One region of the Streptomyces sp. NEAU-W12 genome, then DNA from elsewhere that is predicted to be linked to it. Evidence: predicted binding sites of a transcription regulator. Region 1 holds the regulator's gene; the other holds the start of a gene.

Region 1 (6,232 bases):
CGGTCGGCATCGACCTGGGCACGACTAACTCCGTCGTCAGCGTTCTGGAGGGCGGCGAGCCCACCGTCATCACCAACGCCGAGGGCGCCAGGACCACGCCTTCCGTCGTCGCCTTCGCGAAGAACGGCGAGGTGCTGGTCGGTGAGGTGGCCAAGCGTCAGGCCGTGACCAACGTCGACAGGACCATCCGGTCGGTCAAGCGCCACATGGGCACCGACTGGAAGATCAACCTGGACGGCAAGGACTTCAACCCGCAGCAGATGAGCGCCTTCGTGCTCCAGAAGCTGAAGCGGGACGCCGAGGCGTACCTGGGTGAGAAGGTGACCGACGCGGTCATCACCGTCCCGGCGTACTTCAACGACGCGGAGCGCCAGGCGACCAAGGAGGCCGGCGAGATCGCCGGCCTGAACGTGCTGCGCATCGTCAACGAGCCGACGGCCGCCGCCCTGGCGTACGGCCTCGACAAGGACGAGCAGGTCATCCTGGTCTTCGACCTCGGTGGCGGTACGTTCGACGTCTCGCTGCTCGAGATCGGCGACGGCGTCGTCGAGGTGAAGGCCACCAACGGTGACAACAACCTCGGTGGTGACGACTGGGACCAGCGCGTCGTCGACTACCTGGTCAAGCAGTTCCAGTCCGGGCACGGCGTGGACCTGGGCAAGGACAAGATGGCGCTCCAGCGCCTCCGTGAGGCCGCCGAGAAGGCCAAGATCGAGCTGTCCTCGTCCACCGAGACCACGATCAACCTGCCCTACATCACCGCCTCCGCCGAGGGCCCCCTGCACCTCGACGAGAAGCTGACCCGCGCCCAGTTCCAGCAGCTGACCGCGGACCTGCTCGAGCGCTGCAAGACGCCGTTCCACAACGTGGTCAAGGACGCCGGCATCGCGCTGTCCGAGATCGACCACGTCGTCCTCGTCGGCGGCTCCACCCGCATGCCCGCCGTCGCCCAGCTCGTCAAGGAGCTGACCGGCGGCAAGGAGGCCAACAAGGGTGTGAACCCGGACGAGGTCGTCGCCATCGGCGCCTCGCTCCAGGCCGGTGTCCTCAAGGGCGAGGTCAAGGACGTCCTGCTGCTCGACGTCACCCCGCTGTCCCTCGGTATCGAGACCAAGGGCGGCATCATGACCAAGCTGATCGAGCGCAACACCACGATCCCGACGAAGCGCTCCGAGATCTTCACCACGGCCGAGGACAACCAGCCGTCGGTGCAGATCCAGGTCTACCAGGGCGAGCGCGAGATCGCGGCGTACAACAAGAAGCTCGGCATGTTCGAGCTGACCGGTCTGCCGCCGGCGCCCCGCGGCGTCCCGCAGATCGAGGTCTCCTTCGACATCGACGCCAACGGCATCATGCACGTCACGGCGAAGGACCTCGGCACCGGAAAGGAGCAGAAGATGACCGTCACCGGCGGCTCCTCGCTCCCGAAGGACGAGGTCGACCGCATGCGTGAGGAGGCCGAGCGGTACGCGGAGGAGGACCACCAGCGCCGCGAGGCCGCCGAGTCCCGCAACCAGGGCGAGCAACTCGTCTACCAGACCGAGAAGTTCCTCGCGGACAACGAGGACAAGGTCCCCGGCGAGGTCAAGACCGAGGTCGAGTCGGCCGTCGCCGAGCTGAAGGAGAAGCTCAAGGGCGAGGACACCGCCGAGATCCGCACCGCCACGGAGAAGGTCGCGGCCGTCTCCCAGAAGCTGGGCCAGGCCATGTACGCCGACGCGCAGGCCTCCCAGGCCGCGGGCGGGGCCGACGCGGGTGCCGCCGGGGCCAAGGCGGACGACGACGTGGTCGACGCCGAGATCGTGGACGACGAACGTAAGGACGGTGCGGCGTGACCGAGGAGACCCCGGGCTTCGACGAACAGTCGCAGCAGCCCGACGTCCCCTCAGGCGTTCCGGCCGATGACGCCGAGCCGAAGGCCGCAGCCCCCTCCGCGGAGGAGGAGGCGGCGGCCCCGGCCGGGGACTCGGGTCCCGATGCGGGTCTGGTGGCCCAGCTGGACCAGGTGCGTTCGGCACTCGGCGAGCGCACCGCCGACCTCCAGCGGCTCCAGGCCGAGTACCAGAACTACCGCCGCCGGGTCGAGCGCGACCGGATCGCGGTCAAGGAGCTCGCCTCGGTGAACCTCATGACCGACCTCCTGCCCGTGCTCGACGACATCGGTCGCGCGCGGGAGCACGGCGAGCTGGTCGGCGGGTTCAAGTCCGTCGCCGAGTCGCTGGAGGCGACCGTGGCGAAGCTGGGCCTGCAGACGTTCGGCAAGGAGGGCGAGCCCTTCGACCCGACGATCCACGAGGCCCTGATGCACTCCTACGCCCCGGACGTCACGGAGACGACGTGCGTGGCGATCCTGCAGCCCGGGTACCGCATCGGCGAGCGCACCATCCGTCCCGCGCGGGTGGCCGTCGCCGAGCCGCAGCCGGGTGCCCAGCCGGGCAAGCCGGCCGAGGAGGGCACCGAGGCGGCGGCGGACGAGAAGGAGACCGGTGGCCCCCAGGAGGGCTGACGCCCCGGCCGGCGCGAGCGTGCCGGCGCGGGCGGGCACGACAAGCGGGACGGGCAGGACGGGCGGGCCGGGGACGGCCCGCAGGGCAGGAGAGGAGGGACGTCGGGGATGAGTACCAAGGACTTCATCGAGAAGGACTACTACAAGGTTCTCGGCGTCCCCCAGGACGCCACCGAGGCCGAGATCAAGAAGGCGTACCGGAAGCTCGCCCGCGAGTACCACCCGGACGCCAACAAGGGCAACGCCAAGGCGGAGGAGCGTTTCAAGGAGATCTCCGAGGCGAACGACATCCTCGGCGACGCCAAGAAGCGCAAGGAGTACGACGAGGCCCGCTCGCTCTTCGGCAGCGGAGGTTTCCGCGCGGGGCCGGGCGCGGGCGGTGCCGGGTCGTTCAACTTCGACCTGGGTGACCTCTTCGGGGGCGGCCAGGGCGGCGGTCAGGGCGGCGGCCAGGCCGGTGCCGGCGGCTTCGGCGGCGGGATCGGCGACGTCTTCGGCGGCCTGTTCAACCGCGGTGGCGGCACGGGCGGCGCGCGTACCCAGCCGCGGCGCGGCCAGGACATCGAGTCCGAGGTCACCCTGAGCTTCACCGAGGCGATCGAGGGGGCGACGGTCCCGCTGCGGATGTCCTCCCAGCAGGCCTGCAAGGCCTGTTCGGGCACCGGCGACAAGAACGGCACACCGCGCGTGTGCCCGACCTGCGTCGGTACCGGGCAGGTGGCCCGGGGCAGCGGCGGCGGCTTCTCGCTCACCGACCCGTGTCCGGACTGCAAGGGCCGCGGGCTGATCGCGGAGAACCCCTGCGACATCTGCAAGGGCAGCGGCCGGGCCAAGTCCTCGCGGACGATGCAGGTGCGCATCCCCGCGGGGGTCAGCGACGGCCAGCGGATCCGGCTGCGCGGCAAGGGCGCTCCGGGCGAGCGCGGCGGCCCGGCGGGCGATCTCTACGTGGTCGTGCACGTCGGCAGCCACCCGGTGTTCGGCCGCAAGGACGACAACCTGACCGTCACCGTCCCGGTCACCTATCCGGAGGCGGCGCTCGGCGGTGACATCCGGGTGCCGACGCTCGGCGGCCCGCCGGTCACGCTGAAGCTCCCCCCGGGGACGCCCAACGGGCGGACCATGCGGGCGCGGGGCAAGGGAGCGGTCCGCAAGGACGGCTCGCGCGGTGACCTGCTGGTCACCGTGGAGGTGAGTGTTCCCAAGGATCTTCCGGGGAAGGCTCGTGACGCGCTGGAGGCGTATCGCGAGGCGACCGCGGACGAGGATCCGCGGGCGGAGCTGTTCCAGGCCGCGAAGGGAGCTTGAGGGCGATGGACGGTCGTCGACGCAATCCGTACGAACTGACGCAGGACACTCCGGTCTACGTCATTTCGGTGGCGGCCCAGCTCTCCGGGCTGCACCCGCAGACGCTGCGTCAGTACGACCGCCTGGGACTCGTCTCCCCGGACCGCACCGCCGGCCGGGGCCGCCGCTACTCGGCCCGCGACATCGAGCTGCTCCGCCAGGTGCAGCAGCTGTCGCAGACCGAGGGCATCAACCTGGCCGGCATCAAGCGCATCATCGAGCTGGAGAACCAGGTGGCCGCGCTCCAGGCCCGGGTGGCGGACCTGGAGGGCGCGCTGGACGGCGCGGCGGCGACCATGCGCCAGCGCGAGGCGGCGGTGCACGCGTCGTACCGCCGGGACCTGGTGCCGTACCAGGAGGTGCAGCAGACCAGCGCGCTGGTGGTGTGGCGGCCCAAGCGCCAGCAGCAGCACGACTGACGGCCGGACACCGGCTGCCGGGCGCCACGCACCGCACACCGGCTGCCGGGCGCCGCACACCGGCTGGCGGACGCCGGACGGCAGGTGTCGGCCACCTCCGGTCGGGGGTCGCCGGGTGGCGTGAAAGCGTCGGTCCGGTGCGGGTGGCGCTGTGACGGCCACGGTCCCGCGTGCGGGTCGCGGTCCGACGGGGAAGTTCCGTTTGGCGCGGAAGTGGAGTGTCCTGTGAGGCCCGGAGGTTCGTTCGAACCTCCGGGCCTCACCTGCGCGCGGACGGTTGACGGCCCGTCACCTCTCGGTTCGTGCGCCCCGGCGTACGCCCCGCGCACGTCTGTGAGCAGCGCGTGTATGCGTGTGTAGGGGTTATGTGCGAGTCTTTCGCCGAGCCCACACGACTTCAGCGCACGGTGCTGTGTTCATCTCGTTAAGTAGTTGGTCTTGACGCCAGTGGTCGCTGGAGCGTTGGCTTTTCAGTCACATGGGCCGCAATGCTGTGCCCACGTCCAAAAACGCACTGAAGTGAGCTCCCGTATGCGTCGTATCGCCATATCAGCCGCCGCCGCCTCGATGTCCGTCGTGCTCGCCGGTTGCGGCGCACTCAACGCGACGGGGAGCAGTGACGGAGCGAGCCCCACCAAGGGGAACGACGTCACCATCGGGCTCCTGCTGCCGGAGAAGGCCAACACCCGGTACGAGCAGTTCGACTACCCCATCTTCAAGAAGAAGGTGGAGGAGCTCACCGGCGACAAGGGCGAGGTGGACTACGCCAACGCCGAGGCGGACGCCGGCAAGCAGTCGACCCAGATGCAGCAGATGATCCAGGACGAGGTCGACGTCATCGTGCTGGACGCGGTCGACGCGCACGCCATCGCCGAGGACGTGACGAAGGCCAAGGACGCGGGCATCCCCGTCATCGCCTACGACCGGCTGGCCGAGGGCCCGATCGACGCGTACATCTCCTTCGACAACGAGCTGGTCGGCGAGGTCCAGGGCCGCTCCCTGCTGGAGGCGCTCGGCGGCGACGGCGGGATCACCAGCAAGGTCGTCATGATGAACGGCTCGCCGACCGACCCGAACGCCAAGCAGTTCAAGGCGGGCGCGATGTCCGAGCTCAAGGGCGCGGTGACCATCGCCAAGTCCTACGACACCAAGGACTGGAAGCCGGAGAACGCCGAGGCCAACATGGCCGAGGCGATCGCCGAGATCGGCGCGGACGACATCGCCGGGGTCTACTCCGCCAACGACGGCATGGCGGGCGGCATCGTCAAGGCCCTGCAGGCGGCCGGCGTGACCGAGCTGCCCCCGATCACCGGCCAGGACGCCGAACTCGCCGCGGTGCAGCGGATCCTCCTGGGCGACCAGTTCATGAGCGTGTACAAGTCCTACCCGACCGAGGCGGACAACGCCGCGGAGATCGCGGTGGCGCGGATCCAGGGCAAGAGCATCCAGTTCGACGCGCTGACCGACGACCGCGTCGACAGCCCCACCCACAAGGACATTCCGGCGCAGCTCGTGCCCGTGGTCGCCCTGACCAAGGAGAACATCGCGGACACGGTCGTCGCCGACGAGATCTACAAGCTGTCGGACATCTGCACGGCCACCTACAAGGAGGCGTGCGACGAGGCCGGGCTGAAGTAGCCCTCGACCGTCCTGCCGGGGAGCGCGGATCGCCGCGCTCCCCGGCAGCGTCGTTCCCCCGCGCGCCGCCCCGCGCCGCGCCCCGCGCCCCGCGCGCCTCGGGGCTCTCACTCCGGGCTCTCGCCCCGGAGCCTCGCTCTCGCCGCACCCCGCGTCCCCCGCCGCGCGCACGCCGCCCTGGCGCCGCTCACCTGGGCCCGGCTCCGCCGGTTTGTCGCAATGTGATGAGGCGAGCCCCGGAGATAGGCGGTCATACCGGTGGTTTACGGCAGTCACGCCGACGGGAGCCGTGTTGCGGAGCCGGGTGGGGCCGCGCATAGTT
Region 2 (6,232 bases), on a different contig from region 1:
GGCACGCTTGAGGTGGTTGTTGATGACGATGCGGTTGTCGAACAGGAGCTTCACCGGGAGTGCGCGCACGGACGTGGCCGTGGGCACCTCCAGGGAGGCGTCCATGTTCTTCGCGACGGCCGCGGACGGGCCGCGCAGCGTCAGCTGCTCGGGGCCCTGCTTGGCCTCGTCGGCGGGCTTCGCCTGGGGGGCCTGGGACTTCGCGGCGGCCGGCTTGGCGGGGGCCGGAGCGGCCTTCGCCGGAGCGGGCGCCGAGGCCTTCGCCGCCGGCTGGGCGGCCGGCGGCGAAGGGGCGGGCTGCGGGGCAGCCGGTGCGGGCGTGGCGGCGGGCCGGGCCGGAGTGGCCGGCGCGGCCGTCGTCGTGCCTGCGGTCCCCGACGCCGCGTTGTTCACCGGAGCCGGGCCCTGAGGGGCGCCCGGCTTGTAGTCGGCGAAGAAGTCCCACCAGGCCCGGTCGACCGAGTTCGGGTCCTGGAGGTACTGCTGGTAGATCTCGTCGACGAGCCACTCGTTGGCACCGAAGGCCGCGGCGGGGTTCTTGCCCGCTTGGTCGGTGTCGGTCGAGATGCTCGAGTTATTGGGGGACTGTGGCGACACGGCGTCAACCGCCCTCTTCCGCTTCACAAGATGATGGACAGCGGAAATTAAGGCTACGCCTCCCCGACCGAGAAGGTCAGTCCGGGCCGTCCAACGTCGTGCAAGTCACATCTCGGAGGGTGTTTCGGCGCAGGAAATGGCGGGAAACAAGCGTGGTTCCGCGCTGTCGGGGTGCGCCGGGTACGGGTCGGCCGCGACCCGGCGCGCTCGCCGCACGGGCCTGTGCCTGATCACACGTGTCCGTCAGCGCGAACGTATGTGGATCTTGTGGCTCCGCTGGGCACCCTACGTCAACCTGACGAGGGAGAGGCCCCCGGAAGGGTGATGAGAATGCGGCAGCCCCGCTCGGATTCGGCCACTCCGATGCGTCCGCCGTGCAGATCGACGGCCCAGCGGGCGATCGCCAGGCCGAGACCGGTGCCCCCGTCGCTGCCCGGACCGTGCGGCAGGTTGACGCTGCCGCGGTTGAACCGCTCGAAGACGCGGTGCCACTCGGTCCGCGGAATGCCGGGTCCCTCGTCCAAGATCTCCAGCTGGAGCGAGTCCGGCTGCGGTCCGGGCCGGGCCTTGACCGTCACCCGGCCGTGCGGCGGACTGTGCTTGACCGCGTTGTCGATCAGGTTGGCGACGACCTGGTGGATGCGCTCCGGATCGAGGTGCGCGGTGAGCTCCGGGGGCGAGACGTCGAGGCTCAGATGGACGTCCTTGCGCGTGTGGCCGCCGGAGCCGGTGGTCATGCCGGCGCGGGCGGAGGCGACCATGTTGGCCTCCTTGAGCACACCGGAGAGATACGGCCACACCTCGAACCGCTGCCGCCGCAGCGGGACGACCCCGTTGTCCAGACGGGACAGGTCCAGGAGCGTCTCCACGAGGCGTCCCAGCCGCTCGGTCTGCTTCAACGCCGTGCGCATGGTCTCGGGGTCGGCCTCGGTGACGCCGTCGACGATGTTCTCCAGCACCGCGCGCAGACCCGCGATGGGGGTGCGCAGTTCGTGCGAGACGTTGGCCACCAGTTCCTTGCGCTGGTGGTCCTGGGCCTCCAGCTCGTCGGCCATGACGTTGATGGTCCGGGCCAGGTCGCCCAGCTCGTCCCAGCGGTTCTCGCGCACCCGGCGGGTGTAGTCGCCGTGCGAGATGGACCGGGCCACCGCGTTCATGTCGTCCAGCGGCGCCGTCAGGGAGTGCGCCACGAACTGCGTGATGAGCAGGGTGGCGATCATCGAGAAGACCGTGATGAAGCGCAGCTCCGTCTTGGTGTGCACCGCGATCATCGACAGCCCGGTGGTGATCAGCACGGAGATGACGACCAGCGCACCCAGCTTGGTCTTGATGGAGAACGGGCGGACACCGCCCCAGGGACCGGGGTCCCCGGGGCCTCTCCGTGCGGCCGGCCCGTCGCTCATGGCGTCGGCGTCTCCAGGGCGTAGCCCACGCCGTGCACGGTACGGATGCGCTCGGCGCCGATCTTCCGGCGCAGCGCCTTGATGTGGCTGTCGACGGTCCGGGTGCCGGAGGCGTCCGCCCAGTCCCAGACCTCGGCCAGCAGCTGCTCACGGGAGAGCACCGCGCGGGGCGTGTTGGCCAGGCACACCAGGAGGTCGAACTCGGTGGGCGTCAGATGGACGTCCTCGCCGCGCACCCGGACCCTGCGCTGCGCGTGGTCGATCTCCAGTTCGCCCAGGCGCAGGATGCCGCTGCGCGGGGTGCTGGCCGCCAGGGCCGCCCGCTCCATGCGGCGCAGCAGCACATGCACGCGCGCCGCGAGCTCCCGCATGGAGAACGGCTTGGTCATGTAGTCGTCGGCGCCGACGCCCAGCCCGACCAGCATGTCGGTCTCGTCGTCGCGCGCGGTCAGCATCATCACCGGCACCGGCCGCCGCGCCTGCACGCGCCGGCAGACCTCCAGGCCGTCGAAGCCGGGCAGCATGACGTCGAGGATCAGCAGGTCGGGCTGCCAGGCCTCCGCCGTGTCGACGGCGGACGGACCGTCACCCGCCGTCTGCACCAGGAATCCCTCGGCGCGAAGGCGGGTCGCGATGGCGTCCACGATCGTCGCGTCGTCCTCGACCACCAGGACCCGGCGCTGCGCCCCCGGAGTGGTCGCCGCCGTGCCGTTGTGGGAGGTGTGTGTCTGCTCCATCGCCCGCCCCTGAAGTGTGCTTCCCGGAATCCGTGGGGTGAATCCGTCTCTGCGCATGACTGCGATTGACGCTTGAATGATCGGCGTCAGTGCAGCAGCGTACGGGGACTCGGCGCGGCTTTGCTATCCAGGGCGGACGCCGAGGTGCACGACGTCCGGTACGCCCCGGGCAACCGTGATCTCTTCGGTACGCACCTGCCTGAACCCGGCATTCCGCAAGGTTCCTTCGAAACTCTCCGACGGCTGCGCGGACCACACCGCGAGCACTCCGCCCGGCCTCAACACCCTTGCGCAGTCCATGAGTCCGGTGGGGGAGTAGAGTCCCCCGTTGTCCTCGGTGACGGTCCAGTCGGGGCCGTTGTCGATGTCGAGGCACAGCGCGTCGAACGTGTCGGACGTCTTATGGACGTACGCCACCAGGTCGGCCTCGACGATCTCCGTGCGCGGGTCGGCGAGGGCGCTCGCGGAGAGCCCGGCCAAAGGACCCGCGCGGTGCCAGTCGATGACGGCGGGCTCGCGCTCCACCACCGTGATGCGGCCCCAGCGGGGTGCGGCGGCGGCGTGCGCGAGTGAGAAGCCGACGCCGAGTCCGCCGATGAGGACGTGCGGGTCCCGTCGCGGACCGTGCCCCGCGCGGGTGTCGGCGGCGTCGAGCGCGGCCAGGGCGGCGTCGACCAGCCGGCGCTCCGAGCGGCCGTCGGAGGTGTCCATCAGGAAGCACCCGTTCGCGATGATCTGCAGCAGGTTCCCGTGCCGGCGGAGCACCACCTCCCCGTACGGGCCCTCGCGGCGGTCCAGGACTTCGGGGACTTCGGGAATGTCGTAGGGGGTGGACATGCGTTCATCCTGGCAGTACTCCCCGTTCGGCGGAGCACCTCCGCCGTTCCGCGTCGTCCACGGCGGGTCCCGGCGGTCCCGGGCGGACCTCTGCGGTCCCGGGCGGCTCCGGTCCTTCCAGGGTGGCGCGGCGGGTGATCGCTGAGAGCGAACGCGGACGGGCGCGGTCCGGGAACAATCACGGGCTCAGGAGCATTGAGTCGGCATAACTCAACTTGACTGCCGAAGGGGAGATCATGGCTGCTGAGTCCACACCGCTCGCCCTGCCTGTGCTGCCGCTCGACAACGAGGTCGTGCTGCCCGGGATGGTGGTCCCGCTGGACCTGAGCGATTCCGAGGTGCGCGCCGCGGTGGAGGCCGCCCAGGCCGCCGCCACGTCGGAGACCGGGAAGCCCAGGGTCCTGCTGGTGCCACGCATCGACGGGACCTACGCCGCCACCGGCGTCCTGGGCACGGTCGAACAGGTCGGCAGGCTGGCCGACGGCGACCCGGGCGCCCTGATCCGGGGCCGGGACCGGGTGCGGATCGGTGCCGGGACGACCGGGCCGGGCGCCGCGCTGTGGGTGGAGGGCACCCGGGTCGAGGAGACCGTACCGGAGCCTTCCCCGAGTTCTCAGCTTCGTTCGAACGGGGGAGACCCCTATCCCGGACAGGTGACCGAACTGGTCACCGAGTACAAGGCGCTCGCCACCGCCTGGCTGCGCAAGCGCGGCGCCTGGCAGGTCGTCGACCGCGTCCAGGCCATCGACGACGTCTCCACCCTCGCCGACAACTCCGGATACTCACCGTTCTTGACCACCGAGCAGAAGGTGGCCCTGCTGGAGGCCACCGATCCGGTGGCCCGGCTGAAGCTGGCCACCCAGCAGCTGCGCGACCACCTCGCCGAGCAGGACGTCGCCGAGTCCATCGCCAAGGACGTCCAGGACGGCGTCGACAAGCAGCAGCGCGAGTTCCTGCTGCGCCGCCAGCTGGAAGCCGTACGCAAGGAACTGCGCGAGCTGAACGGTGATCAGGAGGGTGAGGAGTCCGACGACTACCGCAGCCGCGTCGAGGCCGCCGACCTGCCGGAGAAGGTGCGCGAGGCCGCGCTCAAGGAGGTCGACAAGCTGGAGCGCTCCTCCGACCAGTCGCCCGAGGGCTCGTGGATCCGCACCTGGCTCGACACGGTCCTGGAGATGCCGTGGAGCGAGCGTACCGAGGACGCGTACGACATCCAGGGCGCCCGGGCGGTGCTCGACGCCGAGCACGCCGGCCTGACGGACGTGAAGGAGCGCATCACCGAGTACCTGGCGGTGCGCAAGCGGCGTGCCGAGCGCGGGCTCGGCGTCGTCGGCGGCCGCCGCGGCGGTGCCGTGCTCGCCCTCGTGGGCCCGCCCGGCGTCGGCAAGACGAGCCTCGGCGAGTCCGTCGCCCACGCGATGGGCCGCAGGTTCGTCCGGGTCGCCCTCGGCGGCGTCCGCGACGAGGCCGAGATCCGCGGCCACCGGCGTACGTACGTCGGCGCGCTGCCCGGCCGGATCGTACGGGCGATCAAGGAGGCCGGGTCGATGAACCCGGTGGTGCTGCTCGACGAGATCGACAAGGTGGGCTCCGACTTCCGGGGCGACCCGGCCGCAGCCCTCCTCGAAGTCCTGGACCCGGCGCAGAACCACACCTTCCGCGACCACTACCTGGAGGTCGAGCTGGACCTCTCGGACGTGGTCTTCCTCGCCACCGCCAACGTCCTGGAGGCCGTCCCGGAGGCGCTGGCGGACCGGATGGACATCGTCCGCCTGGACGGCTACACCGAGGACGAGAAGGTCGTCATCGCACGCGACCACCTGCTCCCGCGCCAGCTGGAGCGCGCCGGACTCGCCACCGACGAGGTCGCCCTCGACGACGGCGCGCTGCGCAGGCTGGCCGGCGAGTACACGCGTGAGGCGGGCGTGCGCACCCTGGAGCGGTCCATCGCGCGGCTGCTGCGCAAGGTCGCGGCCCAGCACGAACTGGGCGAGCGGGAGCTGCCGTTCACCGTCGCGGACGGGGACCTGCGCGCACTGCTCGGCCGGCCGCGCCACGTGCCCGAGTCCGCCCAGGACCCGGCCGAGCGCCGCACCGCCGTCCCCGGTGTCGCCACCGGGCTCGCGGTGACCGGCGCGGGCGGTGACGTCCTCTACGTGGAGGCGTCCCTGGCCGACCCGGAGACGGGCGCCGCCGGACTGACCCTGACCGGGCAGCTGGGCGACGTGATGAAGGAGTCGGCGCAGATCGCGCTGAGCTTCCTGCGCTCCCACGGCGCCGAACTGGAGCTTCCGGTCGGCGACCTGAAGGAGCGGGGCGCGCACATCCACTTCCCGGCGGGCGCGGTGCCCAAGGACGGCCCCAGCGCCGGCGTCACGATGACCACCGCCCTGGCCTCGCTGCTGTCCGGGCGCCTGGTCCGCACGGACGTGGCCATGACCGGAGAGGTCTCGCTGACCGGGCGGGTGCTGCCGATCGGCGGGGTGAAGCAGAAGCTGCTCGCGGCGCACCGGGCGGGGGTCACCACCGTGATCATCCCCAAGCGCAACGAGCCCGACCTGGACGACGTCCCCGCCGAGGTGCTGGACGGGCTCGACGTCCACGCCGTGACCGACGTCCGCCAGGTCCTGGAACTGGCACTCTCGCCTGCGGCGAACG

What was found. Region 1 encodes HspR, which represses chaperone genes until heat shock. Its sites were predicted from a motif close to TTGAGNNNNNNNNNCTCAA; they were not measured.
Region 2: lon (endopeptidase La) is a predicted target of HspR. The motif match lies at 3,770-3,788, and genes of this name have one in related genera.

The regions. Positions count from the first base shown of each region.
Region 1 is NZ_JAPJDM010000001.1:417,272-423,503, forward strand. It holds gene dnaK (molecular chaperone DnaK) at 1-1,835, shown strand, start outside; gene grpE (nucleotide exchange factor GrpE) at 1,832-2,506, shown strand; gene dnaJ (molecular chaperone DnaJ) at 2,615-3,814, shown strand; gene ORI94_RS01880 (heat shock protein transcriptional repressor HspR) at 3,820-4,272, shown strand; gene ORI94_RS01885 (sugar ABC transporter substrate-binding protein) at 4,804-5,910, shown strand.
Region 2 is NZ_JAPJDM010000008.1:121,631-127,862, reverse strand. It holds gene ORI94_RS12065 (multifunctional oxoglutarate decarboxylase/oxoglutarate dehydrogenase thiamine pyrophosphate-binding subunit/dihydrolipoyllysine-residue succinyltransferase subunit) at 1-597, opposite strand, end outside; gene ORI94_RS12060 (HAMP domain-containing sensor histidine kinase) at 888-2,000, opposite strand; gene ORI94_RS12055 (response regulator transcription factor) at 1,997-2,737, opposite strand; gene ORI94_RS12050 (spermidine synthase) at 2,861-3,574, opposite strand; gene lon (endopeptidase La) at 3,811-6,232, shown strand, end outside.